DNA from 3 places in the Lysinibacillus sp. TE18511 genome. Region 2 is predicted to be linked to each of the others. Evidence: riboswitches for the same ligand, from Rfam matches in the RefSeq annotation. Region 2 holds a riboswitch; each other region holds the start of a gene.
The links. Region 2 has a riboswitch for S-adenosylmethionine ahead of ACVWXS_RS19930 (YezD family protein). Riboswitches for the same ligand answer to the same signal wherever they lie in the genome.
Positions count from the first base shown of each region.

Region 1: another riboswitch for S-adenosylmethionine. It lies ahead of ACVWXS_RS05910 (methionine ABC transporter ATP-binding protein); the one in region 2 lies ahead of ACVWXS_RS19930 (YezD family protein).
Region 3: another riboswitch for S-adenosylmethionine. It lies ahead of ACVWXS_RS18510 (bifunctional homocysteine S-methyltransferase/methylenetetrahydrofolate reductase); the one in region 2 lies ahead of ACVWXS_RS19930 (YezD family protein).

Region 1 is NZ_JBSSFD010000005.1:135,852-145,944, forward strand. Features, by position in the region: gene ACVWXS_RS05880 (glycosyltransferase family 2 protein) at 1-39, opposite strand, end outside; gene ACVWXS_RS05885 (HEAT repeat domain-containing protein) at 36-1,079, opposite strand; gene ACVWXS_RS05890 (response regulator transcription factor) at 1,082-1,978, opposite strand; gene ACVWXS_RS05895 (amidase) at 2,848-3,687, opposite strand; gene ACVWXS_RS05900 (MetQ/NlpA family ABC transporter substrate-binding protein) at 3,941-4,777, opposite strand; gene ACVWXS_RS05905 (methionine ABC transporter permease) at 4,845-5,513, opposite strand; gene ACVWXS_RS05910 (methionine ABC transporter ATP-binding protein) at 5,503-6,531, opposite strand; SAM riboswitch class I at 6,872-6,975, opposite strand; gene ACVWXS_RS05915 (thioredoxin family protein) at 7,029-7,340, opposite strand; gene ACVWXS_RS05920 (toprim domain-containing protein) at 7,355-7,696, opposite strand; gene gcvH (glycine cleavage system protein GcvH) at 7,877-8,257, opposite strand; gene ACVWXS_RS05930 (arsenate reductase family protein) at 8,340-8,696, opposite strand; gene ACVWXS_RS05935 (hypothetical protein) at 8,802-9,236, shown strand; gene ACVWXS_RS05940 (acyl-CoA dehydrogenase family protein) at 9,342-10,093, opposite strand, start outside.
Region 2 is NZ_JBSSFD010000035.1:30,387-40,479, forward strand. Features, by position in the region: gene ACVWXS_RS19885 (hypothetical protein) at 99-419, opposite strand; gene ACVWXS_RS19890 (Rpn family recombination-promoting nuclease/putative transposase) at 400-1,422, opposite strand; gene ACVWXS_RS19895 (hypothetical protein) at 1,918-2,115, shown strand; gene ACVWXS_RS19900 (cold-shock protein) at 2,421-2,621, opposite strand; gene ACVWXS_RS19905 (formate--tetrahydrofolate ligase) at 2,950-4,629, opposite strand; gene ACVWXS_RS19910 (cold-shock protein) at 4,843-5,043, shown strand; gene ACVWXS_RS19915 (VOC family protein) at 5,129-5,914, opposite strand; gene ACVWXS_RS19920 (hypothetical protein) at 6,087-6,305, opposite strand; gene ACVWXS_RS19925 (flavin reductase family protein) at 6,391-6,879, shown strand; gene ACVWXS_RS19930 (YezD family protein) at 7,178-7,333, opposite strand; SAM riboswitch class I at 7,403-7,498, opposite strand; gene ACVWXS_RS19935 (phosphopantothenoylcysteine decarboxylase domain-containing protein) at 7,823-8,497, opposite strand; gene ACVWXS_RS19940 (LysR family transcriptional regulator) at 8,684-9,559, opposite strand; gene ACVWXS_RS19945 (DMT family transporter) at 9,694-10,093, shown strand, end outside.
Region 3 is NZ_JBSSFD010000030.1:11,898-21,990, forward strand. Features, by position in the region: gene desA (Delta(5) desaturase DesA) at 1-591, opposite strand, end outside; gene ACVWXS_RS18500 (GNAT family N-acetyltransferase) at 702-1,202, opposite strand; gene metH (methionine synthase) at 1,342-4,773, opposite strand; gene ACVWXS_RS18510 (bifunctional homocysteine S-methyltransferase/methylenetetrahydrofolate reductase) at 4,766-6,613, opposite strand; SAM riboswitch class I at 6,698-6,797, opposite strand; gene ACVWXS_RS18515 (protoporphyrinogen oxidase) at 6,925-8,313, opposite strand; gene ACVWXS_RS18520 (protoglobin domain-containing protein) at 8,607-9,896, opposite strand.

The DNA.
Region 1 (10,093 bases), on a different contig from region 2:
CCCGCCAAAAAACCACATTAAATAGTCAAGTATTATCATACTGCACGCATCCTTTTTTCTAATACTTCATTAGCCATATCAATTGCATATTGGTCATTTGTTGTTGCAATGAATTCTTTTAATCTCTGATAACCTCGTGGATCTTCAATGATCGTGTTTGCTGCTTGTGATCGCACCCACCAATTACTATCCTGTAACAATTTTTCTAAATGCTCGGCAGTATATGTTAAAGGTGCATATTTAAATAATTTTGCGATCATTAATTTTTCTTCCCATATAGACGAATTGACAAATGGAATATACGTCTCTAAACTTCGAATAACGCCAATTCTTTCAAGTCCTCTAAGAGTACGAATACGAATTTCAGTATCCTCACTTACTAGTAATTCTTCAAGTCCCTCTATAACAGCCATACTGCCCTTTGCTGCAATTGTATCAATCAATGCATATTGTGCTGCTTGTTGTAAATTCTCCATCTTTTCCATAAGGCGTTGAAGCATCTCTACTTCTAAATATGAGAATAACTTTTTATATTCACTTTCTGAAAAAGAATAATTACATAGCAATATTTCTTGTATAAATTTTTCTTTTTCAAGAATAGAATATATTTTTAATAGCTGAAATACTTCTATAGAATGTTTGTGTTTAATCGATACTTCGCAAGTACCGATAAGCTCTTGTATATGAAAATCAGCAATGCGGTACATAGCATTCATTTTCCTACTCCAGTTTCTGGATTTTAATTCATTTTGGTAATATTCCTTTAAATACATCTGTGCAAAAGTATAGATTTTTTGTTGAATAATTGGATTGGATATATTTCTTAAATACGATAAAAATATGTGTTCTACCGCTAATATTTGATGTTTATTTTTAGGAATTAGCGTCACAGTTAATTGGTCGTCGCCTAGAAAGTACCCCTGCCAAAGTATTTTTGTATTTTGTATATACTTTTCCATCTCTTGATTCTTTCTTTCTTCGTTCCTTCTTTGATAAATTAAATAGATCATTGCTACACCACAAAATCCTAAGAGAATAGCAATAATATACAAAAACAATTGAATAGATAATTCAATCATAATCATAACCTCGCAAATGTTCTTTTTAATTGTGCTTGAAATAAATTTAAATCAAATGGCTTAATTAAATACTCATCAACGCCACTTTCATATGCGTAGATCATATCTGACTGAGATTTTCTATTTGTCATCATATAAATAATAAATTTCTTTTGATTAGCCATTTGCCTTAATGCGTGTAAGACATTGAGGCCATTTTTACGAGGTAAAATATCATTCATAATGACGATATGCGTATGTCCAGATAAATACCAATCTGACTGTAAAAATTCGTATCCATCTGAAAAAACTTTTGTTTCCAATTGAAAGTGATCTACTATCATTTTTTGAACTGTCAATTCTAATACTTCGCTAAAAATAGCATTTTCCTCTAAAATACTGACTTTCACTCTTTTAATTGGCTGTGCCTTAAAGCTCGTCACGATTTCGATTTCCCAAGGTTCCGATAGTTGACTTAAAACTTCAAACTGTTTATCTATTAAATCTTCAAACATTACTTGATCATTTTTAATCTCTACAATGATTCCCTGCAATGTAAAAGCTGAATCGATTTTAGTAGGGAAGTTCTCATTTTTTACGAGTTGAAAAATTCGATTTAAAAACGCTTTTCCCTCCTCCTCACCATTTTGTGGTAGCAAAATTCCCCATCGTAAACTTCCCTCTAACTTAAAAAGCATATCGGTGTTCCGAACTTCGGATACAAAAAAATGAGCAATTTGTTCTTCTAATTTTTCAATCACATTAAATTGATGGGAATCAGTTACAGTTGCCTTTAAAAAAATAACTGTCATTTCCATATGTGAACGAATAACATTTGCCTTTAATACATCAAAAAGTGGTATAATATCACTTTCATTCAAAATTTTTACTTTTTGTGTAGCTTTAATTAAAGTGTCCATCCTATACTCCTCTTACATTTTTTTAATATGATATTTGATTGTTCTGTAAAACTATCATGATCAATAGATAGTTTTCATAGTTTCATGCGATTTTCTTATTTTTAAGTTCACTTATTGAAGTGCGGGAATCCATTACTGTAAAATTAAATAGAATATATTCCACAAAAAAATTGATGATTGCTAATACAATATCCGCTATAACAAATTTGTATAGACTCAATCATCTAATCCACCCTAAAATAAACTTAGTTTTATCAAATGAGTATAACTGCTTCTAGAACTTTCTACATAGAGGTACAAGCATTCTGTAGCTGACGCTTTGCTTTCGCAGCAAAACATCTACTGAAGGAAGATAAAAAATAGTTAACGGTCACACGAATATATACAAGATATTTTTCCTTAGTAATATGTGCTTCTTGGAGATACAGATAAAGGTAGGATATTGCTTTTTACTCGATTTCGTTATGTGCTTTTTCAACGTTTTACAGTATATCATATTAGAATCCTTTTTTAAGAATATCAGTTCAAACTAAACAAATTCTAAACAAATCAAAAATTTTAAAAATTCCATCAAAATACCATAGGATAAAATGAAAAAATCTGCTGTTTCCCCCACATAAGCTGAAGAAGTTTTACAGATTATTAGCTCATCACCATAACGTGTGGTTAATTTCCGTTCCGACTGGGAGCGTCCAGCCTTCATTCCAATCAACCTATAAACATGGCATTTTAACAAATGTCATCCACAACTTTTCGTGATGAGCTAGATTATTTCCTTTTATGACAACGAACAAATAAAGGAAAAATGCCTTTTTATCGCTGATTACAAGACAACTTTATCTCGGTTAATTAAATAGCCGATAAGATATTTATGGTCGCATTTCAATCCAACTTTCAAGATGGTGGATTGCAATACCATTAAAGCTCTGTTTTTCGGAAAAATATTTTTGAATTTTGTTCAATTGTCGATTCATATACGCTTCCCCTTCTTCTGAGAAGCTAACTAAGTCGCCCTCTGCTGACTTCAAAGATTCAACACCTACAACAACTTTTTTGTCCATTCGTTTAGCATATTCAATTTCATTTTTTACGATTTGTATAATGTCCTGTGAATTATCTCGATAAGCCATTATCGTCACACCATCTGAATAATTAATTAACCATTCAGATAAAATGCCTTTACCATATTTAGTCTCAAATGAAATTTCGTCATACCAAAAAGGTATATCTAATTCTAGAGGTAATTTTAATGACCTTGCTTTCATTTTGGCATGTATAACTAACTGTTGATAGGTTTGAATCGCGGTTGTTTGTTTTGTAGACCAAATATTTGTATCATATGGCTCAATATCTAGATGAATTCCTAAAAAACGTTGTGCCTCTGTTGCTTCACGTTGATAAAGCTCTAGCCAATTCATAAGTTGATTTTGATACTCAATGCCATTCTCTGTAATCCAATAGGCTTCCCCAGCAAGTGCGTATATTTGGATGTTTTTTGCGGTAGCCTTTTCAATAAAGCTTCGATAAACGCTTCTCGACATTTCATAATCAATTTGTAAATAAACTTTGTTTATTCGTTTACTTTCTAAAAATTGCAATGTACTGGTTTCGTTATCTACAAGTATCCACGGATTCCATATCCATGTAGAACGTTCATCTTCTGTAATACTATCTGCCTTTATAGTTGTACTATTTAGCGACATAAACATTATGCATATGATCACCAACTTTAACTTTCGACTATTAATAATTTCAGCCAGCCCCATTCATTCAAACTAGTTATACCATATCGAAAATTTATGTAAATAGAAATAAACAAAAAGAAGGATATCTCTCTTTTTACTATTATTCCTTATAAAGCAGGATTTTCTTCTTAGAAGACTGGTCAATCCCTCTCTATTTTTACAAAAAAAATAGTACAAACCTAAGTTTGTACTATTACATCCACTGAATGAGGATAAATTATTTAACTGGAACAACCGAGCCTTTCCACTTTTTAACGATGAAGTCTTGGATTTCTTTAGACGTTAATACTTCTACTAATTTTTTAATTTCTGGTTTTGTTTCATCACCAGCGCGTACAGTAATAATGTTGACATATGGAGACTCTTTATCTTCAAGAGAAATAGAATCTTCCATTGGATTTAGACCGTTGTCGATTGCGTAGTTAGAATTGATAAGAACTGCATCACCTTCATCATTTTCATACATTTGTACAAGCATTTCAGGACCTGTATTTGCGTCGAATTTGAACTTTTTAGGGTTTTCTTCGATATCTTTAAGCTCAGCAGATGTTTTATCTACTCCATCCTTTAGTTTAATTAAGCCCTTAGCTTCTAATAATGAAAGCATGCGCCCGTGGTCTGTAACGGAGTTAGAAAGTAAAATTGTTGCACCTTCTGGTAGATCATCAAGAGATTTATACTTTTTAGAGTAGATACCGATTGGCTCGATATGAATACCACCAGCGTTTACAAAATCATAACCTTTATCTTTAATTTCCTTCTCTAAATAAGGAATATGTTGGAAGTAGTTTGCATCAATTTCTTTAGCTTCTAAATCTTGGTTTGGTAATACATAGTCTTGATATGTTGCAATTTCAAGATCGATACCTTGTTTAGCTAAAATTGGTTTTGCTTGTTCTAGAATAACTGCGTGAGGTACATTTGAAGCACCTACTTTTAATGTTACATTTTCTTTACCGTCTGTTCCGTTTGTATCTTCTTTTTTACCAGCACCACAAGCAGCTAAAGCTAGTACCAGTACTGATAAGAATAATCCTGCTAATAATTTCTTCATTTTATTACACTCCTTTAATCTTGTTTAAATATGTTAGTGGTATAAAACCAAAATAACCCTGTAATTCTTAGCGTTTATCGGTTTTCGCTGTAATCATATCGCCAATCCATTGAATGATAAATACAACTACTAAGATTAAAATAGTCGCCATTAATGTCACATCTCCATGATTACGTTGGAAACCGTCTAAGAAAGCTGAATTCCCCAAACCGCCTGCACCGATAATACCTGCCATCGCAGTATAACCAACAAGTGCTACGGCAGTAACTGTAATACCTGAAATAAGTGCTGGTAACGATTCTGGAATTAGTACTTTCCAAATAATCGTTGACGTTTTAGCCCCCATTGAACGAGCTGCTTCAATAACACCCTTATCAATTTCACGTAATGCAATTAATACCATTCGTGCATAGAATGGTGCAGCACCAATAATTAATGCTGGTAAAGCTGCGTTCGCTCCGCGAATTGTGCCAAGTAAAAATTTCGTAAATGGAATTAATAAAATGATTAGCACAATAAATGGAATAGAGCGAAAAATGTTAACAATCGAATTTGTCAAAAAATTCACAATTTTGTTTGCCCATAGTTGAGTTGGACTTGTTAAAAATAGTACGATCCCAATTGCTAAGCCAAGTATAAATGTGATAACTGTAGAGATCGTTGTCATGTACAGTGTTTGATACGTAGCTTCCCACATTTTTTCCCAGTCGACATTCGGAAAGAGACTAGTTAGCATTTGCAATCACCTCCGTTTGTACTTCGACTGTATTTAAGTAGTTAAGTGCATCCGCAACATTATCCTTTGAGCCGTTTATTTGCACTATAAGTGTACCGTACGCACCATTTTTCGTTTGCGAAATATTACCATGTACAATGCTGACTTCCACATCAAACTGTTTCACAAGATGTGAAATGACAGGTTGCTCTGTTTTTTCTCCTACAAAGATCAGCTTTACAAGTTGTCCAGTAGGGTAATTTGCTTTAATTTGAGCCACAGTTTCCTGTGTTTCTTTCGTATCTGTAATTTGAGAAACGAATTTTTTCGTAATGGTAGCTTGCGGTGCTTGGAATACTTGTAATACCTCACCACGCTCTACAATTTCTCCGGCTTCCATAACCGCTACACGATGACAAATTTTGCGAATAACGTGCATTTCATGTGTAATTAATACGATCGTTAGACCTAAGCGTTCATTAATATCGACAAGTAGATCAAGAATAGCATCTGTTGTCTCCGGATCGAGTGCAGACGTTGCCTCATCGCATAATAATACCTCTGGGTTATTAGCAAGCGCGCGCGCAATACCTACACGTTGCTTTTGTCCCCCTGATAGCTGTGATGGATACGCCTTAGCACGCCCCCCCAAGCCAACAAGTGTGATCAATTCGTTCACTCGTGCTTCACGTTGTGCCTTTGGAACACCTGCGATTTCTAGTGGGAAAGCGATATTTTCCTCAACAGTTCTTGACCAAAGTAAATTAAAATGCTGGAAAATCATACTTACCTTTTGTCTAGCATCTCTGAGCTTTTGCCCCTTTATAGATGAAAATTCTTGATTGTTAACCGTCACCGTACCAGTTGTAGGCTTTTCTAAACCGTTTAATAAGCGAATCATCGTACTTTTACCAGCGCCACTATAGCCGATAATGCCAAAAATTTCACCTTTATTGATAGAAAGATTGACGTCTTTGACTGCAGTTAATTCGCCATTCACGGTTTTGTATTTTTTTGTAATATTCTGAAGTTGAATCATAGCGAATTCTCCTTTTCTCATATCAATTATGCCCCGACATAATAGCGTCCGGAATCGGTTTGTGCTTAGGCCTGCACGAGGGACGACACGATGTCGGTCATTTCGGTAATGCCACAGGACGTGGCGTTTTTACCGATGCAGGTCAGTTAGCCGTTATCGCATGGATGCGATGATTTTAGGCTAACATCCTATATTGAACTCATTTCCGATTCCATGACATCCGCCGAAGGCATTGAGCCAACGTGATGTTGGTCACTCAGTCGTGTGTTGGAAGTAGTTAAAAAGACCCCTTCACTTATAGACAAGTAGAAGGGGTCACGTAATTATACGCTAAACCGTTCTCTCATCTTTCAAAGATCAATCTTTGAGTGATTTGGCACCTTTTCACTTTGTGATGGTTGCCGGGCTTCATAGGGCACTTCCCTCCGCCACTCTTTATAAGAGTTCGATATATTTATTTTTTTTAGTATATTCGTACTTTATCACGCTATCAAAGTTCAGTCAATTGATTTTTTTAGCAATTCGTATAAAAATGGTACGGATTGAAAGGCATATACCTTTTCTGTTACTTTTCCGCCATCACACACGAGTAAACATGGTACACTTTCGATTTTATTATCAAAAGCTATGTGCTCTATAAAATTAATATTCGCTTTACCAACCTGTAGCTGTGGCAGCAATTGCTCGACAATCGTCATCATTTTCGATGCAACTGCACACGTTCCACACATAGGCGTATATAAATAAAAGGCAGCCTTTTCACCGGACTGTACAGCCGTATCCCACTGCTCTTTTGACCATTCTTCCATCTTTTCACGCAACCTTACAAAATATATTCATTATGGATTGAGAAGTGTGCACGCAGCAATATCATCGCTAACACCTTTCTCGGAGTTGTCTCAACTTCCTTATATGTCGGCATCGTACGTAAATGCTCAGCCTCTGGATAATGTCTGTCCATTAATGCCCGTAGCTTATCACCCGATGTATCTGCATCAAAAAATGTATAAAGCTCACAGCCCTCATATGGATCGAGTAACTCTTCTAATTGATGCACACCAATTGTACCATTCGTACAAAGTATTATAACATCTTCACTTAAAATAGGTTTAATTTGAAGTTTATCCGAACGACCTTCGACAATTAAGCATTTTCCCTCGAACATCACGCCACCCCCATTAGACATATACCTTATAGCTCATTATATCCATTACGCTCTGTCGGTGATCATATAAGACACCCATTGATAAGGGCCTACAACGGCTTTCGCCTCCCCAACTATAGTGGGAAATGAATGAAGATAATAAAAAACGCCGGTGATTTCCGACGTTTTTTAGGGCTTGTCTTATTCAGCAATCATTTCTTCGTATTGCTCAGCTGTCATAAGCTTTTCAACTTCTGATGCATCAGCAAGCTCTACAACGATCATCCATGCTTTTTCATATGGTGATTCATTCACGAATTCTGGGCTATCTTCTAAATCTGCATTTACTTCAACTACTGTACCTGAGATTGGTGCGTATAATTCAGAAACTGTTTTTACAGATTCTACACTACCGAATGGATCATCTGTTTTAATTTCGTCGCCAACTTGTGGAAGCTCAACGAAAACGATATCTCCAAGTTCAGATTGTGCGAAGTGAGAAATACCGATACGTACTTTACCATCTTCTAATTTTACCCATTCATGCTCTTCAGAGTAACGTAAGTCTTTTGGTGTGCTCATGCAATAAACCCCTCCATAAAATATGTAGTATATTCACTTTCAGTTTGCCATACTTCTCCTATAAAAACAAGGATAAATAGGGTTATTTCCAAGCTTGCTCAAAATCTGATTCTTTAAACCCTAAAGTTACTTTTTTCCCATCTGTTACGATTGGACGTTTAATCAGCATACCATCTGAAGCAAGCAGTTCAAGCTGCTCCTCTTCAGTCATGTCAGCAAGCTTATCCTTTAAGCCAAGCTCACGATACTTCATACCAGAAGTATTGAAAAATTTCTTTAACGGCAGTCCACTTTCTTGCCATAAATTTGTTAATTCGTCCTTTGTAGGCGGTTGCTCGACAATATGTACCTCTTCGAATGAAATCTCATTGTCCTTTAACCATTTTTGAGCTTTTTTACAAGTAGTACATTTTGGATAATGAATAAATTGAATCGTCATTTAAAGGCTCCTCTACAATCATTTTTAGGACACTACATTTTCAGCGTCTCCCTCATTTTCTGTAGTATACCATCATAACAGTTATGAACCAAAATGAAACTCATTATGACAAAGCGTGGGGGTGATTTCCGTTCCGGCTGGCTGTGCGAAAGCGCAGCGGCAGCAACAACTTGGTTTTGTCTGTGCGAAAGCGCAGCGGCAGCAACAATTTGGTTTTGTCTGTGCGAAAGCGGAGCGGCAGCAACAATTTGGTTTTGTCTGTGCGAAAGCGCAGCGGCAGCAACAATTTGGTTTTGTCTGTGCGAAAGCGCAGCGGCAGCAACAATTTGGGCGAAGGAAATGTCTCGTTGCTCCAAAATGTCGATCGCTGATAAAATATCTAGAACCGCTGATAATAACATGAAAACCGCTGATAAAATACCAAGAATCGCTGATAACAACATGAAAACCGCTGATAAAATACCAAGAATCGCTGATAACAACATGAAAATCGCTGATAAAATACCAAGAACCGCTGATAAAATAGAATCGCGCGCCTAGCTGGAACGGAAATCCATCCCTCGTTTTGCCGAAGAGCCTTATTTTTATTTTCAACAAAAAACCTAGCTATCTCATCTATGCGGATAGCTAGGTTAGTCTGCAATATTAAACTACATATTTTTCAGCTTCAATTAATTTAACAGAAGCTTCGCGTTTCTTCGCGATTAAGTTGTACGGATTGTTGCGCGTTAACTTACGTAGTGCAGACAATGTCATGCGTGCAGCGTCGCCGTCTGCTGAAGCAAGAATCGTATCTTTTGCTTCTTTTTCAATTTCTGCAAATGCTTCTTGGCAGAAGATTTGAGTGTAAAGTAATTTTTGATGTGCTTTTTCAACTCCGTCACGAGCAATCGCTTTTTCTGTACGTAATACAGCTGATTCCATAGCGAACAGTTGGTTTGTGATATTTGCAATATTCACCAATACTTCTTGCTCTTGATCAAGCTTTGCGCCGTAGCGTTGTGCTGCTAAACCTGATGCTAATACAGCAATTTTCTTCGCATTTTTCACAAGATACTTTTCTTGTGCTAGCGGCTCTGTGCCAACATCCTCAGGCATTAGCATAAGAAGCTCCTGTTGTAAGTTTTGAGCAACTTGTAGCAATGGCAATTCACCTTTTAATGCCTTTTTCATAAATGTACCTGGTACAATCATGCGGTTAATTTCATTAGTACCTTCAAAAATACGGTTAATACGTGAATCGCGATAAATACGCTCTACTTCGTATTCAGCCATAAAGCCGTAACCACCGTGTAATTGAACCGCTTCATCTGCAATGTAATCTAAAGTCTCAGAACCAAATACTTTCGCAATAGAACATTCAATAGCATACTCAGCAATTGCACTAGCAATAACTT
Region 2 (10,093 bases):
CGCCCTGCAAAATTAACACACATTGTCGTACAATTGTTGCTCATACCACTCTTCATTTCACGCCTTAGCTCTTCTCAGAAATTATAGCTTCGTTAACCCTAACGTTGTTGATCGTCATTATTTTGGATTAGCCCTTTCTTAATTTCTTCAATACGCTCCATAGATAAGCCTGTTATTTTACTAATAAAATCAATATCCATATTATTCACTAAAAGATTGTTGGCCATTTCTTCTTTTGCTTCATTCTTCCCTTCTTCTATACCCATTTGCTCTACCATATGCTTCACATCCTCTAGCTTCGCCGCTTCATCGAGGATATACTTTAAGCGTGATAGATAGGCAATTTCTTCTTCCTGTGATAAATTTAGCTCTCCCCAGACATTGATAGCCTTGTTAACCTTATCGCTGTTGATCGTCATTATTTTGGATTAGCCCTTCCTTAATTTCTTCAATATGCTCTATAGATAAGCCTGTTATTTTACTAATAAAATCAATATCCATATTATTCACTAAAAGTTTGTTGGCAATTTCTTCTTTTGCTTCATTCTTCCCTTCTTTTTTCCCTTCTTCTATACCCTTTTGCATACCTTTTTGCATACCTTTTTGCATACCCTGTTGCTCTGCCATATGCTTCACATCCTCTAGCTTCGCCTCTTCATCAAGGATATACTTTAAGCGTGATTGATAGGCAATAACATCCTCCTGTGATAAACTTAGCTCTTCCCAGACATTGAATGCCTGTAATAGATGTTCGTCCTTCATCGCTAGTTCCTCCAATTCATGATAAATTTTTTCATAAACCTTTTTCTTTCGTGCATCGACCATTCCTAATAACAATAACCAACGTGCTAAAATATCATCCAGTGGCTTAAGAACTCCCCTATGCCATTGTTCAAGGAATTTATTCATTTCAATAAAGTGCACTTCCAAAGCATCATCCTGTATAACTAATCGCTTTAATGTTTTATCCTCATATAAATGGAAGGTACTGTGATAATATGCACTTTGAGGAAATACGGTGAAATTACATATATTAATGGTAATAGTCGGTAGCAATTTATGATAACCCATACCTTTTTGCAATTGTGATGTATATAGTTGAGCCCAGTAAAATAATGTACGCTTAAACATATCGTGCTGATTAGACAATTGAATTTCAATATTAATCATTTGCTGATCCTGCGTTTTCACCACAATATCTAATCTTGACTGCTTATCATCCTTATATTCGCCACCAAATTCTTGTTTTATAAAAGCCACTTCTTGGATGGTATTTCGACCAGTTCGATTTAAAAGCGCATTAAGAAAAACAATGGTCATATGTTTATTTTTTTCGCTACCAAACATTTGTTTAAATGCATAGTCTACTTTCAAATCCATCAATTTCGTTAGCGGAATTCTACGTAAAGCCTTTTCACTCACAACTATCACCCCATTCACTTAAAGTTTGGTCATAAATCTTCATATTTTATATTATTTTAACATGCTTCAATTGTAGGACCAACTTCAAGAAATAAAAAACAAGCCTTCTGTAGTTTATTAAAAATAATTCTAATAGCCCTAATACATGACCATCGTTATCCATGTTAATACACAATGCTGCTGTTGAGGTATTATAGGAACGAATGTTATGTAATCCCCCTGCCGAAGAGACTGTAAAAGCTGCCCATCTATTCATGCAGATTCAAAAAACTAATTCCAGTTGGATATCCACGGCAGGTACTTTCAATAAAACTCATTGTATTGTTCTTCCTTTTTCTTTATAAGAGCATAAAAATAGACTCTGGCTATTCACCACAGTCCTAAAACGAAAGAGCTTGCAACTAACTTAAAATCGATAGCAGTTCTCTCAATCAACTAAAGGGCCAGCATAATAAGAAATGACAGCTCATATCTTCAGTATGAGAGGATGATTATGTGAAAGACCTATTAGAAAACGTATATCAATTATCTATAGCAGTCCTACTTTTATGTTCTGTTATTTCCGTTAGACTTCTAAAAAATTTAAAGCGTGAAAGAAAACTTTCTTACTTTGAATATACAATGTATTTAATCATTCGAATTGCGATTTTTTTATGGTTAGCTAGTTTTCTACTTATTCATTATGGTGCATAATTTACTTGACCATCTTCGTAATATCAACACCCTTGAGTAAAAAGGCAATTTTTTATCATTTGGAAATCACCAAACGATATGATGATGAGCCTAAAAGCTTTCTTTTATAACTTAAAGAAGCAACTGAAACTGTAGACAAAAGGTTTTTGAAGAAAATTATTAAGATTCACAGCTACTAATAGCTGAATTCTTTATTTCCAAAGAAGCAAAAAAATGTCGACAAAGTCTAAAAACGGCTTTGTCGACACTATAAAAGAGGCATCCTCATATAAGGATGCCTCTTTCTTATGGTTACATCATTAAAATTAAAGTTTTACGATGTTTGTAGCTTGTGGTCCACGTGGGCCTTCTTCTACTGAGAATTCAACTTTTTGACCTTCTTCAAGAGTTTTGAAGCCGTCACCTTGGATAGCTGAGAAGTGAGCGAATACGTCGTTTCCGCCTTCTACTTCGATGAATCCAAAACCTTTTTCTGAGTTAAACCATTTTACTGTACCTTGTGTCATTTTAATGACCTCCATTAATTGTATTAAATAAATATCATTTTTATAAGAAAAAAAATTCACATATTACAAAAAGCATCTAATAAAACACGATTACTCTTTGTAATATGTGAATTCATTGTTTTCTTTGTAAACGATTTTATTACATTCATTTTATAATATAAAATTATAAATGTCTAGTACAAAAGTGAATTTTTTTAAAAATAATGTGCTACAGTGGGAGAATTCCGCTAAAATAAGCTAAAAGCTGCCCTTTCTCAGATAAAAAGAGCAGCTTTCATACATTTATTTTCAATATCTTCTATTGATTAATGATAAATTCAAACTCTATTTAGAACAATCCTACCGCATGTCCTTCATGATCAACATCCATACGCAATGCTGCTGGTGCTTTTGGTAAACCTGGCATCGTCATAATGTCACCAGTTAAGCAAACTAAGAAGCCAGCACCTAGTTTTGGAATGACTTCACGGATTGTGATTGTAAATCCTTCAGGACGACCAAGTAAACTTGGTTGGTCAGATAACGAATATTGCGTTTTGGCCATACAAATCGGCATAGAGTCCCAGCCGAATTTTTCGATTTGAGCGATTTGCTTTTTCGCTTGGTCGGTAAATTGAACATCTTTCCCACCATACACTTTTTGCACGATCGTACGTACCTTTTCTTCAATGGATTCTGTTACTTCATATAATGGTAAGAAATTATTTTCTTCCTCAAGTACAGTTAGCACCTGTTCTGCTAGGGCTAGGCCACCTTTTCCGCCTTCTTCCCAGACATTTGTACGAGCAATACGTACATGTTTCTCTTGACACCAGTTTAATACTGCTTCAAGTTCAGCCTCTGTATCTGTAATAAAGCGATTTAACGCGATAATTGGTTCAACCCCAAATGTACGAACTGTTTCAACGTGCTTCTCTAGGTTTTCAATTCCTTGTAAAAGTGCATCTACATTTTCGCCAACTAGTGCTGTTTTCGCTACACCGCCATGCATTTTTAATGCACGAATTGTTGCGACGATCACAACTGCACTAGGTTTAAAGCCTGCTTTGCGAGCTTTAATATTCATGAACTTTTCAGCACCTAAATCGGAACCGAAGCCCGCTTCTGTTACAACGATATCCGCAAGCTTACGTGCTGTTTGTGTTGCCATAATCGAGTTACAGCCATGTGCGATATTAGCAAATGGGCCGCCATGAATAATAGCAGGTGTCCCTTCAAGTGTTTGTACTAAATTTGGTTTGAAGGCATCTTTTAATAATAATGTTAATGCTCCCTCTACTTGAAGATCACGTACGAATACAGGCTCACGATCAAATGTATAACCGAACACAATGTTTGCTATACGTTCACGTAAATCATCAATGCTTGTCGCTAAACAGAAGACTGCCATTATTTCTGATGCAACAGTAATGTCAAAGCCGTCCTCGCGTGGCATCCCTTGAACAGGACCACCGAGACCCACAACTACTTTACGAAGAGCACGATCATTTAAGTCCATTACACGCTTCCAAATAATACGACGAGGGTCAATGTTTAAAGCATTTCCTTGGTGGATATGATTATCAATAAAGGCTGATAATGCATTATTCGCCGTCGTAATTGCATGAAGATCTCCAGTGAAATGCAAATTAATATCTTCCATTGGTACAACTTGTGCATATCCACCACCAGTTGCGCCACCTTTTACACCCATTACAGGACCAAGTGACGGCTCACGTAAAGCTACAACAACATTTTTATTACATTGATGAAGTGCATCAGCAAGTCCAACAGTTACAGTTGATTTCCCTTCACCTGCTGGAGTTGGGCTAATGGCTGTTACTAAGACAACCTTCGCATCATCACCACGTGCTGTTATTTTTGAAGGATCAATTTTCGCTTTGTAGCGACCATATTGTTCAAGTGCATCCTCTGAAATACCTGCAGCTTTTGCAATTTCGGTAATAGGCTTCATAACCGCTTGACTAGCAATTTCTAAATCTGTTAAAGGTTGATTTTTCGTTGTCATATGGAATACCTACTTTCTATGTTGTTAAATTCCATTATAGTCTTTATTGTACAAGAAATCATAATTAGTTATACAAGCATTTCGACAATCAATTGACAACTTTGCTCAATTCATGTATGTTCTAAGTGAAAATGCATTTTTTCACATTTTCTCAATACTATCACGACTTGATTGATTTAGTTTTACATTCAAGCGCAATGGAGGCGAATGCTTATGCAACAGGGAATCGTAAAGTGGTTCAATAATGAAAAAGGTTATGGCTTTATTGAATGTGATGATGGAGAAGATGTATTTGTACATTTTACGGGGATCCAAGAGGAAGGCTTCCGTACACTTGATGAAGGTCAAAAGGTAACATTTGATGTAGTGGAAGGAAATCGCGGACCACAGGCGTCAAATGTTGTGAAATTATAAGCGTAAAGGAGCTGTTCGATTGCTGAACGGCTCCTTTTTAAATATTTGATGTTTTGTTTTCTATTGACTACTACTAGCTAAAACTTCAACGATTGATCCAATAAAAAGCTCCTGGAAATACTATTGTTTCTTTTATTTTTTCAGGATCTTTAAGTGTCACCCCAAATGGTCCCTCACTTAAATGACCAAGTGCCATCGCAGTTGCAGCATCTTTTTCATAAAAATCTAAACGAATATTCGGAAAGCGCAAGGACATATACTGTGAATGTTGCTCAGGCTCTGGTAATTGCAATACCTCCTGCCATAATTTCACGGTAGCTCGCACATCCTTTACATAAAATTGCACCGATTCCATTGTGATCGATTGTTTTGGATGGATTGCTCCACTTGCCTGTAATTGTGCAAAACGGTCCTCATCATCAGCAGCCCACTCGATTAAAAAAGGAAAATCAATTGCCTGCTCTGACTTCCCAAAATGCAATAGCTTCCATTCTACGACGGAGCCATCTGGTCTTGTTCGACTGCAAGCATCAGGACCATACACCTCAAAACCAAGTGCACGCAAACGTTGTCCTTCTTCTTCAATATTTTTTGTACGTAATGCAATTCGTGAAAATCCATAATGCTCCTGCGCCCGCTTAAACGTATAGTGTAGGGAATAAGGCAATTCCGCTGCATTTTCAAATAAATTACGATCATAAATTGCTATTTGCTCAATATAGTTTAATCCAAAGTAGCTTAGCGCATTATATGTCCCCCACATTGTGTGTTGACCGCCGTTAACTGTATGGATATTACGTTTGTTTAAAAAAACCTTTACATTGTCTGGTGATTGAACTTGATGAACTAGATGGTCAAAATATAAAGTCATGACTACCCCCCTTTTTTCTCCCACTATTATATACTTTACCTGTTAGTTTTGTTGGTTTAAAATAAAATTAAGAATATTCAATTTGTTAAGAAGTTGCTATATTTTATGCTAACTATTTCAAGATGCTCAGCAAGGAAGTTAATATTTGCTGAGCATCAAATAAAAAAGTTTTTCATTTAGGTAAATCGATGTTATATTCACATAAAATAGGTTCATCACCATAACGTGTGGTTGATTTCCGTTCCGACTGGGCGCTTTGCCGCTGACGCTTCGCTTTCGCGCAGAGCAGAGCTTCCTGGGGGCGTCCGATGAGCCGCTTCACTCGCGTTGCTCGCTCCAGGGTCTCATTTGTGACGCTGATCCCCAAGGAGTCGCCCAGTCTCCACTCCAATCAACTTATATACAAGGCATACGTCTTAACAAATGTCACCCACAACTTTTGGTGATGAACCATAAAATAACAAGAGGTGATTAGAATGACAGACAAAGTAGCTGCTTTTAAACTAGCATTGGGTAATTATCCAACAGGCGTTACGGTTGTCACAGCTTGTAATGACGCTGATGAACCTATTGGCTTAACTGTCAATTCCTTTGCGTCAGTTTCCATAGATCCACTCCTTATTTTATGGTCGCTCGACAAAAAATCACAGCTTCATCCATATTTTACAGCAGCTAAAAAGTTCGCTGTGAATATTTTAGCGAGCAATCAAGAACATTTATGTACACTATTTTCAAGTAAAATCCCAGATCGTTTTGCTCAGGCAAAGTGGTCAACTTCCGTTCACGGTCTACCGATTTTACACGACACTGTAGCCACTTTACAATGCACAACCATTCAACAAATCGATGCTGGAGACCATACGATATTTATTGGGCAGGTCCTAGCCATTGATAATGCACAAAAAGAGCCCCTACTCTATCATCGTAGACATATTGGGGAGATCCCTAAAAGTTTTTATAGCTAGGATACTATCTCATAAGCAATTAGAATTGACTACATCTGAAAATAGGATGGTTCATCGTGATCCATCCTGTTTTTTGTATCATAAACAATTGCTGAAGATTGAGCCATATTATGAAACGCTATTAACGTCGATGTCTTAAAAGAAGAATGTTCAATTTTAACGGAAATACCGCACAGCAGGACCTCTACAATAATCAAGCACCTCTGGCTAACTTCTAAAAAAGCCACAAATAAGCAAAGAAAATAATCCCTGCTTTCTTTGTGGCCTTCAAATATCTAGCAAACTGACATCCTATTATTTACTTTTTCTGTGGAAATCTCTGCTTTTCAAGTCTGTTAATCTGAACAATGACACCGTCTTGAATCGTAATGTTCACTTCTCCATATTCTAAATTCTGAATGGCCTTTGCAATTGCCTCTAGCTTTTTGTCATCGATCTTTGCCTGTTGAGTCATCCGATACACCCCTTCTTTTTACATACTTTTTGTACATAAGAGGCCAACGCATCAAATTGATTTATAGCCCCCTTATCTCTCAGATCGCCCTGTTGGATTTGGCACCTACACTATTGGTTGCCGAGGCTTCATTGGGCCAAGTCCCTCCACCTCTCTCGATAAGAGTATTATGTTTCTTGGAAATAATTCTATAATTCAGAAAACCTCTTGTCAATATAAATATTACAATTCCTAGTCGAATACTTTGTAATTAAGTAAAAAGGATTATTTAAAGTTCGAATATTTTAGTTAAGACGTTTATTTTCCTTGAAGCTTACTATATACAAGTTATTTTATTCCGTATTAAAAAGTAGTATTACTCCCACCATTCACTTATTACAGAGTGAAATGCATTTTCAGAAAACCTAACGCATACAACTTCCATTTTGTGAATATTCACAAAACAAAATGAAAAACTGTGCAGATCTTTTTCTCTACACAGTTTTCACTTTACGTATTTTGTAAAAAATCCATTAATGCTGACGCCGTTTTTTGCTTGCCCATTACCTTTATTGGTTCGCCTTCAGCCGGTACAATCCAATGTGGCTCATCTCCACCATATAATGACTGCGAGCTATTTGCTACCATAAACTGAGCGTTAGCCGATTCCATCCGTAGACGTGCGCGGGACAGTAAAAATTCCTCATCATCTGTTGCCTCGAGTTTAAAGCCCACTAAAGTAACATTCGGTTGCCATTCTTTTATTTGACCTAATACTTTAGGCGCCTTTTTAAAGTGAATGATAGGTGGCTCGTCAGATGGCATTTTACCTGCTTCCTCCATTAAATTTCCGGATTGGTCATATACTTTATCAATGAGCCAATCTGAGCCAGCTGCCGCCATAATAACGATATCCACCTGTTCTTGCTGAACAGACTGTCGAACTTTCTCGCCTAAATCCTCTATACCTTCAAATCGAATGGTACGCATTTTATCTTTATTTATCGGCAGTTGTGCGAAATAACCATGCAAATATAAGACGTTAGCTCCAGCCGCTAGTGCCGCCTCAGCTAAATAACAGCCCATCGACCCTTTTGATAAATTCGTATGCCCTCGCACACGATCCCATTTTTCAAGCGTTCCCCCACTTGTAATGAGTACGGTCTTACCTCGTAATGTCCCCATACACTCACCTTTTTTCTAAAAAATATACAAATACTATTTTAACTTAAGGATATGTAAAGCTTCAATGTTGTTTTTATAGGGCGTGTTGCTCTTCTCTATAATTTACCTCAAGATTTATGGATCATCACCATAACGTGTGGTTGATTTCCGTTCCGACTGGCCACAACTTTCAGTGATGAGCTAAAATCATTCCAAATTTTGTTCTTTCAACCAGTTTCTTAATATTTCCGCAAATTTTTTGGTCACTGGTGATGCCTGGTGTTTCATTGCTATTCCAATTGTACGATAGCCACCTTGTTTTAAAGGTATGGCTTTTATCGTAGTAGGCAAGTTATTCGTAACTAATTTCGGTAAAATACTAATGCCAAGCTGGTGAGAAATCATCGAAATGATCCCTACCTCTTCTGATAGTTCAAAACGAATATTTGGCTTTACGTGATATTGCTCTAAAAGTACTTTTACATCATTTGTCCCTTTATAAGAAGTCATGATAAATGGCATGTCTTCTAATTCCACTATATCAATTTCTGTTTTATCATAAAGTAGACTTTTATCAGAGACAATACACAACAATGGATCCTGCTGGAGTTCGATATATTGAAATTGCCCAGACTTTTGACCATTTAAAAATCCAGCATCAACCTCCCCACTCAGAAGCCATTGTTCAATTTCATAATAGTCTCCCTCTCGCAATTCGACTTGTATGCCAGGAAATTGATTGTCCATCATACGAACAATTTCAGGCATCCAGTTTGAGGAAATACTTGAGATGACACCAATTCGTACTTTTCCACGAGTAACACCAAGTATATGTGCAGCTTCCTGTTGTAGTAATTCCTCAGCATCAAGGACATGTCTCATTGCTCTTAACATTGTATCCCCTTCGCTCGTTAACGTGACACCCGCGCGGCTTCTATGAATGAGCGCAAAGCCGAACTCCTTTTCTAAACTCGAAACGGCATGGCTTACAGCGGATTGAGTTAAACCTAAAGCATCTGCTGCTTTTGTAAAGCTTGCTACCTCAGCCACTTTATTCAAAATCTCATATTTCACTAAACTCATTGCCTGTCCCTCTATATACATGAATTTTTTTAATACTAATCATTATAAACATTCGTTTTACTAATCACAATACAAGATATATAGTAATTTTTAGAATGAAAACTGTTTTAGTACACAGATTGTAGGTGAGCACAATGGGGATCCAGGGAAAAGCAAATTTATTGATGGTTATTGTGACAATGTTTTGGGGATTATCTTATACCTTTATGGTAATGGGACTTGAGACAATGGCAGTTTATAATGTGGTGGCATTGCGTTGTATCATCGCATTTTTGGCAGCAGGTATTATCTTTTATAAACGAATAATTAAGGTCGATGCAAAAACATTAAAATATGCAGCTATTCAAGGGTTTCTGTTATTCATTGTGTTCGCTCTTAGCTTAATCGGACTAGAAACAACTTCTGTATCTAATGCTGGATTTATTTTAAGTTTAACAGTTGTCCTAGTACCTATTTTCAGCAGTTTTATTGAAAAGAAATTACCTTCAAAATCAGTTAGTTTTGCGATAATTTGCACAATGATTGGTATTACAA
Region 3 (10,093 bases), on a different contig from region 2:
CGCAACACAAATCCCCGTAATGACTATATTTGTTAAATAAGTGTTAAAACGTTCTTTCTGTTTAGCGTCATTACGATTTCGACGGTTTAAAATTAACACCATAAACAGTGGTCCTAAGCCAAACATTACGAATGGATTACGGTAAAAACGATACCATAAACGTTGTCCTTTAGATGCTTGTAAAAACTCTTCCACTGTCATCATATCAATATCACCAATACCACGCTTGTCTAAGTTCGAGCTAGTTGCGTGGTGAATTGTATGCTCGCGCTTCCATTTTTCATATGGGAATGATGTTAACACTCCAGTTACAAAACCAACCCAGTCGTTTGCTTTTTTACTTTTGAAAAATGAACCGTGTGTACAATCATGGAAAATAATAAATGTTCTTACGACAAAGCCAGCAGAAATTACACTTAAACCAACTGTTAACCATGGTGAAATATCCACCAACATATATGCAGCTACCCATAGAGCGATTAACGGTACAATCGTATTGACCATTTGAAAAATACTTTTAGCTGTATCAGATTTCGCAAATGGTGCTACATCCTGGCGCAGTTTTTTTGTTTTTTCTTTATCTGTTGCCATCGTTTTACTCCCTCGTTTCCTTTTTCTTATGACCTCATCATAAAACATGAGTGTAAACTAGCAACAGATGCAAACATCATAAAAAGGATATGACATTTGTCATACCCTTTTTATGCTTTTGGTCCAGTTAAATGTAGCTGATAAAACACAAGATCTAGCCATTGTCCAAATTTAAAGCCCGCATTTTTAATTGTCCCTGCATATTCAAAGCCTAATTTTTCATGTGCTTTAATGCTGCCCATATTTTCACCGTCAATGCCAGCTACGAGAGTCTTCACACCTTGCTCTTCTGCAATTCGAATAAGTTCATGCATTAACTTCGTAGCAATCCCCTTTTGATAGTGATCTTTATGCACATACACTGAGTGCTCCATAGTGTGTTTATAACCAGGGTATGGACGGAACTGACTATATGTTGCAAAGCCGGCTACTATGCCGTTTTCATCAAAGATAAGGAGAGGATTGCTAGATGTTTGCTGCTCCTTAAACCACTGCTTTTTTTCTTCTAACGATTGTGTCTCATATCGATAAACAGCTTTGCTCGTTAAAATAATGTCATTGTAGATGGCTAAAACCTCGGGCAAGTCTTTCTCTTCCATTAATCGAATCATCATACTCACGTCCTTCATTAATAGAAATAGTCCTAAAGCGCACTGTCCTAGGGGGCATCTAATCTTACTCCAATCAACTTATGCATATGTTTTAACAAAATATCATCCCACTTTCGGTGATGAACCTCTTATTTCAACTTTACACATTAAAATATCGAGCATCCGGATGTGCAAAGACAATTGCTGATACAGAAGCTTCTGGCTCCATCATAAAGCCTTCCGTTAAATGAACACCAATATCTTCTGGTTTTAATAAACCAAACAATTTCTCTTGATCCTCTAGGTTCGGACATGCCGGATAGCCGAATGAGAAGCGCTGTCCTTGATATTTTGCCGCAAATCGATCACGCATTGTAAAATCTGTCGCATCCGAGAAGCCCCACTGGTCACGAATTTCTTGGTGCATACGCTCCGCAAAGCCTTCCGCAAGCTCAAGCGCTGTAGATTGTAATGCATGACTTTCGAGGAATTTACCTTCTTCTTTTAGCTGACGAGCCTTTGCCATGACACCTTGTCCTGCCGTTACGACCATTAAGGCAATATAGTCCATTTCACCGCTTTCGACTGTTTTTAGGTAATCTGCTAGACATAAAAACGGTTCAACCTGCTGACGCGGGAAGGTAAATCGTTCAATTTCCGTTTTACTATCCGCTGGATCATAAACGACTACATCATCCCCATCTGCTTGTGCAGGGAAAAACTGATACATACCTGATGGCTTCAATAGATCACCTTGCAAATAATCATCGACTAAGTCTTTTAATTCTGTTGCTCTTGCATCTCCAGCATCAAGTAATTGCTGAACTTGCCCCTTTAAACCTAAGTGATGTCCAAGTAATGTCCGCATATTAACATATGGATATAAATGCGAAACAGCATATTCTCGCTTTACATGGCGTCGCAAATCAGCCGGAAGAAAGACAGATGCTTCTTTTACCGTGCGCGCAGGCTTTACAGTTACTTCTTTTGCAGGACGAGCCGCTCTTTTTTCGTCTGCCTCTAAGCGTTTTTTCCGTGATTCCTCAATTTCAACTAAGAAGTCAGCACGTGTATCTGTTCCCATTAACCGATTCGCCTGCTCTAATCCTTGCATCGCATCCTTTGAATAAATGACAGGTCCATTATATTCGCCGGCGATTTTCGTTTCAGTAAAGCGACGAGATAATGCAGCCCCTCCTACTAAAATCGGTACGTCAATACCCGCTTCCTTGAAGTCCTGAGCTGTAATAACCATTTGCTGTGCTGATTTTACAAGTAAGCCAGAAAGCCCAATGAAATCTGGCTTTTCCTTACGAATTGCTTCAATTAATTGGGCAGGTGTTACTTTAATGCCAAGATCAACAACCTTATAGCCATTATTACTTAAAATAATATCGACTAGGTTTTTCCCAATATCATGAACATCACCTTTTACAGTAGCAAGTACCATTTTCCCCTTACCAGTACTCTCTTCATTTTTCTCCATAAATTGTTCTAAATGTGCCACTGCTGCCTTCATAACTCCTGCTGATTGCAATACTTCCGCTACGATTAGCTGATTATCATTAAATAAGCGACCAACCTCAGCCATTCCATTCATTAATGGTCCATTAATAATATCTAGTGGCATTTCGAAAATTTCACGAGCAGCATCTAAATCCTCAATAAGACCTTCCTTTGTACCTTCTAAAATATAGTAAGCCAAACGACCTTCTACCGTTTTCGGAATATCTTCCTCCGTTTTTTCCTTCTTTTTATCACGATAGAAATCCGTGAAGACTGCTAATGTTTCGTCATTTGTATTAAAGAGTAATTCATTGGCTAGCTTAATTTCCGCTTCAGGGATAGATGCATAACGTTCCAGCTTTTCGGTATTAACAATTGCATAATCTAAACCAGCCTGTGTACAGTGATATAAATACACAGCATTTAATACTTCCCGACCTACAGGTGGTAATCCGAATGAAATATTACTTACACCAAGCACTGTTAATGTACGTGGCATTTTTTCTTTAATAAGGCGAATTCCTTCAACTGTTTCAAGTGCTGAGCCAATATACTGCTCATCTCCCGTACCTACAGGGAACATTAATGGGTCAAAAATGATATCCTCAGGTGCAATGCCCCACTTTTCTGTTAACAAATTATAGGATCGCTCAGCAATCTCTAGCTTGCGGTGTCGATCAACCGCCATGCCTTGCTCATCAATTGTACCCACAACTAAAGAGGCACCATATTTTTTCACTAACGGTAAAACTGCATCAAAACGCTCCTCGCCATCTTCTAAGTTAATAGAATTTATGATAGCTTTCCCTTGAGAAAACTTAAGTGCTTCTTCAATTACTTTTTCATCTGTCGAGTCAATAACAAGAGGTACTTTTACTTTTTTTACAACCTCTTGCATAAAACCTTGCATATCAGCTAATTCATCGCGGTCAGGATTCGCTAAACAAATATCAATAACATGTGCTCCATTTTTCACTTGGGCACGAGCGATTTCAGCTGCTTCCTCAAACTTTCCGTCAATAATTAAATTTTTAAACTTTCTAGAGCCGATTACATTTGTACGTTCCCCAATAAATAATGGACGCATGGAATCGTCGTACACTAATGGCTCGATACCTGATACTACATGACCATGCGTTGCAACTGGTAATTGGCGAGGCTTTTCGTCCCTTAGCACCTCTCGAATTGCTGCAATATGTGCTGGCGTTGTACCACAGCAACCTCCGACAATATTCAGCCAACCCTTTTCTGCAAAACCTTTTAATTTCTGAGATAACGATTCAGGCGACTCATGGTAGCAACCTTCCTCATCAGGTAAGCCCGCATTCGGATAACAACTAATATAGCCAGTTGAAAGCTCTGCTAATGAGCGAATGTGGTCAGTCATAAACTCTGGTCCCGTCGCACAGTTTAAGCCGACTGATAACGGCTTAATATGCTCAATGGAAATGTAGAAAGCATCGATTGTTTGACCGGCAAGTGTCGTGCCCATCGGTTCAATTGTTCCCGATATCATCACAGGGAGCTCTTTTCCAGTTGCTTCAAAAGCGCGAGATACGCCTAGAGTCCCCGCCTTAACATTCAACATATCCTGACTTGTTTCTAGCAATAGAACGTCCGCCCCAGCTTCGATTAATGCCTTGGCCTGAACGTAAAAGTTTTCCTCTAACTCATCAAATGAAATACCACCTGTTACCGACAAGGTTTTTGTAGTTGGCCCCATAGCCCCCGCTACAAAACGTGGCCAATCGGATGTTGAAAATTCATCTACTACTTTGCGCGCAATTTCCACAGCACGTTTATTGATTTCTTCTGCCTTCTCGCCAAGATCATATTCGTTTAGTACAAGTGGTGTTCCACCAAATGTATTTGTACAAATAATATCTGCTCCAGCCTCTAAATATTTTCTATGAACTTTTTCAAGCACATCTGGTCTAGTTAGCACAAGATTTTCATTACAGCCATCGTATTCTTCGCCGCCAAAATCCTCCGCTAATAAATTTTCATTTTGTAGCATTGTACCCATTGCGCCATCAAGAATTAATATTCGTTTCTCAAGTTGTTCTTCAATCAAGTGCTTAGCCATTTATACTTACCCCTTTTTTCTGTTCATCCAATTGCTCAATATATTTCATCAATTCAAGTGTCATATCATAGCGCAGAAACGGTGTGATAAGATAAATACCATTGAAATATTCCGCTGCTACTTCTACTAATTCCTTGGCAATTGCAATCCCTTCTAGTGTTGCGCGTTCCTTATCATCACCACAAGCCTTCATACGCGTTAACGCATCATCTGATAGTTTGATGCCTGGTACTTCATGATGTAAAAACTCCGCACTTTTATAGCTCGTTACTGGCATAATACCTATATATATTGGTGTTTCTAAATGCTTTATCGCCTCGTAAATTTCCACGATTTTTTCCTTTGTATAAACAGGCTGTGAAATAAAATAATCTGCCCCATGTTCAATTTTCTTTTCTAATCGAGACACAGCACGATCCAGTACACGTACATTAGGATTAAACGCTGCCGCTACAGAGAAATTTGCCTTTTTACGAAGTGGTTTCCCTGAGAACGATACACCTTCATTTAACTGTTTTATTAATTGGATTAGTTCCATTGAAGATACGTCATAAACGCTAGTCGCCCCTGGGAAATCACCTACCTTTGTCGGATCTCCAGTAACCGCTAAAATATCATGAATCCCAAGTGCATTTAATCCCATTAAATGTGATTGAAGACCAATTAAATTACGATCTCGGCATGTTATATGTGTCAATGGGCGTACCCCATGTACTTCTTTTAATAAGGCACCCATCGCAATATTACTAATCCTTGGCGATGCCAGTGAATTATCAGCCATCATGACTACATCTGCGCCAGCTTTATACAATTTTTCGGCACCTTCAATAAAGCCTTCAATTTCTAAATGTCTAGGAGTATCTAACTCCACGATAACTGAGCGTTCTCGTTTTACTTTTACATGTAATGGCTCATAACTTGGCGGCTCTGCCTCACGTAAAACTGCGATTTTTTCTGGCTTTGCGTGCTTTTCCTCAACTGGAGATAGCGCCTCTAAATACTTTTTCACTGCGGCAATATGTTTGGGTGTCGTACCACAGCAACCACCTATTAAACGCACTCCCTGATCACGAAGTGCTACAGCTGCTCGCCCAAAATAATCTGCCTCAGATTCATAAACGACACGGCCATCCTCCAAATCAAGAAGAGATGCATTCGGATACGCTGACATAAATGCCTTTTCAGGAAGCTCTACACCTTCAAATGCTTGAATAGTATGGTGTGGGCCTAAGCGACAGTTAACACCTACGATATCAGCACCTAGCGCTTCAAGTTTATGTAAAGCGGCGTTTAAACTCATTCCATTTTGCAAAATGCCTGGTTCGTGCATAGAAACTTGCGCAATAATCGGTAATTTTGTTTTAGCCCGTAGCATTGTTAAAGTTGCTGTCAGCTCTTCAAAATCATAATAGGTTTCAAGCAAAAGACCATCTGGATTTCCCGCAAGTAAAACAGTTGTTTGCTCTTCAACCGTTGCTAGAATTTCCTCCAACGTTGCATCACTCTTTCGAATACCACGGATTCCTCCAATAGTACCCAAGACAAATTGTCCACCATCTGCCGCCGCTCGTTTGGCAATCGTAATAGCAGCTTCATTAAACTGCTGCACACGTGATTCTAATCCATAGCGAACTAATTTTATGGCATTAGCTCCATAAGTGTTTGTTTGAATAATGTCGGCTCCAGCTGCTATATACTCTCTATGAATCTTTTCAATTAATTCTGGTCTCTGAACATTCATTTCCTCATGGCAGTACTCCAAGCCATAGCCATATAAAAGCGTACCAATTGCACCATCTGCCGTAAGAACATTCGTTTTTAACTTTTCAAGCAATCCCATAAAACTAGCCTCTCTTCCCTTATCTATAAAATAAAAAAGCCTTCTCAAAAAAAGAAGGCTTTTACGTTTCGTAATTGTTTTTCCTTCTCATCTTCGACACATTGGTCTTCTGGATTTAGCACCTGACAAAAAGTTGGTTGCTGAAGCTTCATAGGGCCAGTCCCTCAGCTTCTCTTGATAAGAATGTAGTATGAATTTTTTAAATAATTAAAAGAATCATATCGTTTACGAACGATAGAGTCAAGACTATTTCACTGAACAAAAGATATTTTATACGAAAAAAATATTATATTTTGATTTTTATGAAACAATTACAATAGTTTTTCAGCAAGTTCTTCACCAATTTTTTTCCCGTTTTGAATACAAGCACCTATGCCTACTCCAAAATAAGAGCATCCTGCTATTAATAAATTGGGATAGTTGTTCTCAAGCTCTTGCACTAGACCTTGCAACGCCTCACGATGTGCCAAGTCATACTTCGGCATTTGATCAATCCATTTTGTCACATCGACAACAGTTGGTTTTTCCTCAATCCCCAAGCTTTTTCTTACATCCTCTAAGGCAACAACTGCTAATTCTTCATCTGTCATCATACGCAATCTCTCATACGCAGGGTTAATGCTCTTATAAAAAAGTCGTACAAGTAATTTCCCTTCTGCAGAGGTGTGCTTCCACTTGCGACTTGTCCACGTTGCTGCATTACATATAACATCGGAATTATGTGACACAATATAGCCTGTTCCATCTGCTGGTAATCTATGATCGGGTACGTCAAATCCTAAGTAAATCGTAATGGCTGATGCAGTATTGAATTGTCCAAAATAGCGGTTCAATGATTCATCTTGCAATAAGTTTTGTACCGAGTCGTTAGGAAGTGCCAAAACAACATGATCTGCTTCAATCATTCTATCGTTTGCTAAAGTAACGATATATTGATTCTCCTGCTTTTTAACACTAGTCGTAGCAATTCCTTTCACAATTTCTACATCTGTTAAAGTTTCTTCAAGTCGTTCAATTAGTGACGATAAACCATTTTTAAATGAAATAAATTTTTTATTAGCAGCTTTCACAAATTGCTCTCTGTTTGCATCGAAACCTTTAATAATACTACCGTAATCATTTTTATAATCGATTAAATACGGTAAAGTGGAAGCAATTGAAAGTTGATTTAAATCTCCCGAATATACACCTGCAAGTACTGGTGCTATTTGGTTTTGAACAAGCTCCTCACCTAAATAATACGTTAAAAATTCCCCAATAGAGCTTTCCTTTGTAAACCCTTCATTTGGCATTGTTAAATCCTTTAATGCTACTTTTTTCCCTTCTTCCGATACAAGCGTACTTTCCTCAAGAGATGGTAAGCTCATTGGAATACCGAACGTCGAGTCTGTTGGGATAGCATGTAACTCATTATTTGTATAAATATACGAAATACCAGTTTCGTTATAAACAAGATTCTGTTTAAAATCAAGTTCCTCTACTAACTCTAAAACACCTTTATGACGTGCAACAATGGAATCTGCTCCTGTTTCCAGGATAAAGCCTTGTTCATACTCTGAGTGCAGCTTGCCACCTAGATATGTATTTTTTTCAACGAGCACAAGCTTTACATCTAGGTTTTTCTCTCGAATCTGACGTTGCAAATAATGCATTGTACACAATCCTGTAATTCCGCCACCTAATACAACAACTGTTTTCATGTTAAACCGCCCCTATTTTTAGTTCTTTATTCAGTATAAACTTTTTTACCTAAAAATTACGCAAAACACTTTACAAATTTAGCAAAAATGGAGCTACCCAGCATTTGGGATAGCTCCATTTTTTTCATTACTATATATTATGTAGAGATCATCAAAAATACTTTTGCGTGCGTCATTTCTTCAAACTTTATGAAAACACCCATCTAACGTACCCTAGACTCATTGGATTCTATATATTAATAGTTGATATAGTGTTTTTTATATCCTAGAGTGTGTAGTGTTTTTTATATTAATTAGTTTAGATTTTGGGCAACGTTCGCTAATTTTTCAGCAGAACTCGTTACCTCTTCAAAGGCAATACCTAATTCATTGAGAATTTCTGCTATAGCTAGAACATCTTTTTCCATACAATCATTTTGTTCTTTAGCTTCAGTCATAGAATCTAATATTTTGGTAAATTGTCCTTCTGTTTGTACCATATTTTCTTCCCCAGATTCGACCTCTTCTTGTATATTACTAAGGGAATGAACAAGTTTATCAATCCGATCATTCGTTTTGTGTAATAACATCGCTACAGAAGTAACAGATTCTTTTGTTTGAATCGATAATTTTCGAACCTCATCCGCAACAACACTAAAGCCTTTACCTGCTTCTCCAGCACGAGCCGCTTCAATAGCTGCGTTTAAAGCTAACAAATTTGTTTGGTTCGCAATATTCGTGACAACACTCATGATCGATTCCATTTCCTTTGACATCTCAGTCAACTGTTCAGTATTTTCCGTTATATCATTAAGAGAATGAATAATATTATTCATATTTTGTGATTGACTTTTTAATTGTTCCCGACCTTCTAATGCCTGATTCTCAGCCATCGCCGACACTTGAAGTGATTTTTTGGCTAGTCGTTTAATTTCATCTGATTGTTTACTTAAGCGCTGAAATGAGTTATTTGTTTCCTGAGATATTGTGGCAAGACCTTCTGAAGATTCTACTATTTTCTTCTCCACCACTTCTTTTTTTCGTTCCATCGTTTCCTTATGCTGCTCAACAGTGTTCTCAAATGCTTCTAGAACCAATTGTTGCTCAAAATTAGAAATCTTCGAAATAGCTCGAATTGTACTGAACTGGTCCTTTGGATGAGTTATATACTGCTCAACTAAATCAATAAATGATACCGTCAAATCTTGAAAAGCACAAATATACCATTGTGTTCTTAGACCTATATGTACATGTACCTTTGCAATTTTAATTCGTCTAAGATAAAACTCTTCATCAATGATCCCATTAAACATTTCGATAATATGCCGACGTAGTGTAACCTTCAATTTTTCTACAGAACTATGTCTATTAATAATATCTACTAAGTCACGTTCAGTTACAATCATTGAGTAAAACCTGTCAACAATTCCATCAATATTATCCATAACAAATGGTTGAAAGGCTTTTAAATATTGTAAATCCTGCTTTGTTAAATTTAGCATTTCAATTTGCTTTACCATTGACTGGCGATTTGGTACATCCATTTTTACAATGTATTGTTGCAAATCTAGCGCCGTTGTCTTTCTCTGTTTTTGAAAAATCACACATTTTCCTTCTTTCATAACGTGAACTTTTGCAAGGCTGAGGAATTTACAAAAATATTAGAAAACACGCTCTTATTTTCGATCATATACAACAGATTAATATAACGAAATAACACCAAATGAGCCAAAATTATTAACCGCTGTTTCAAAATCACTCAATATACCTTATACATTTTATAAATAACTGTCAATTTCTT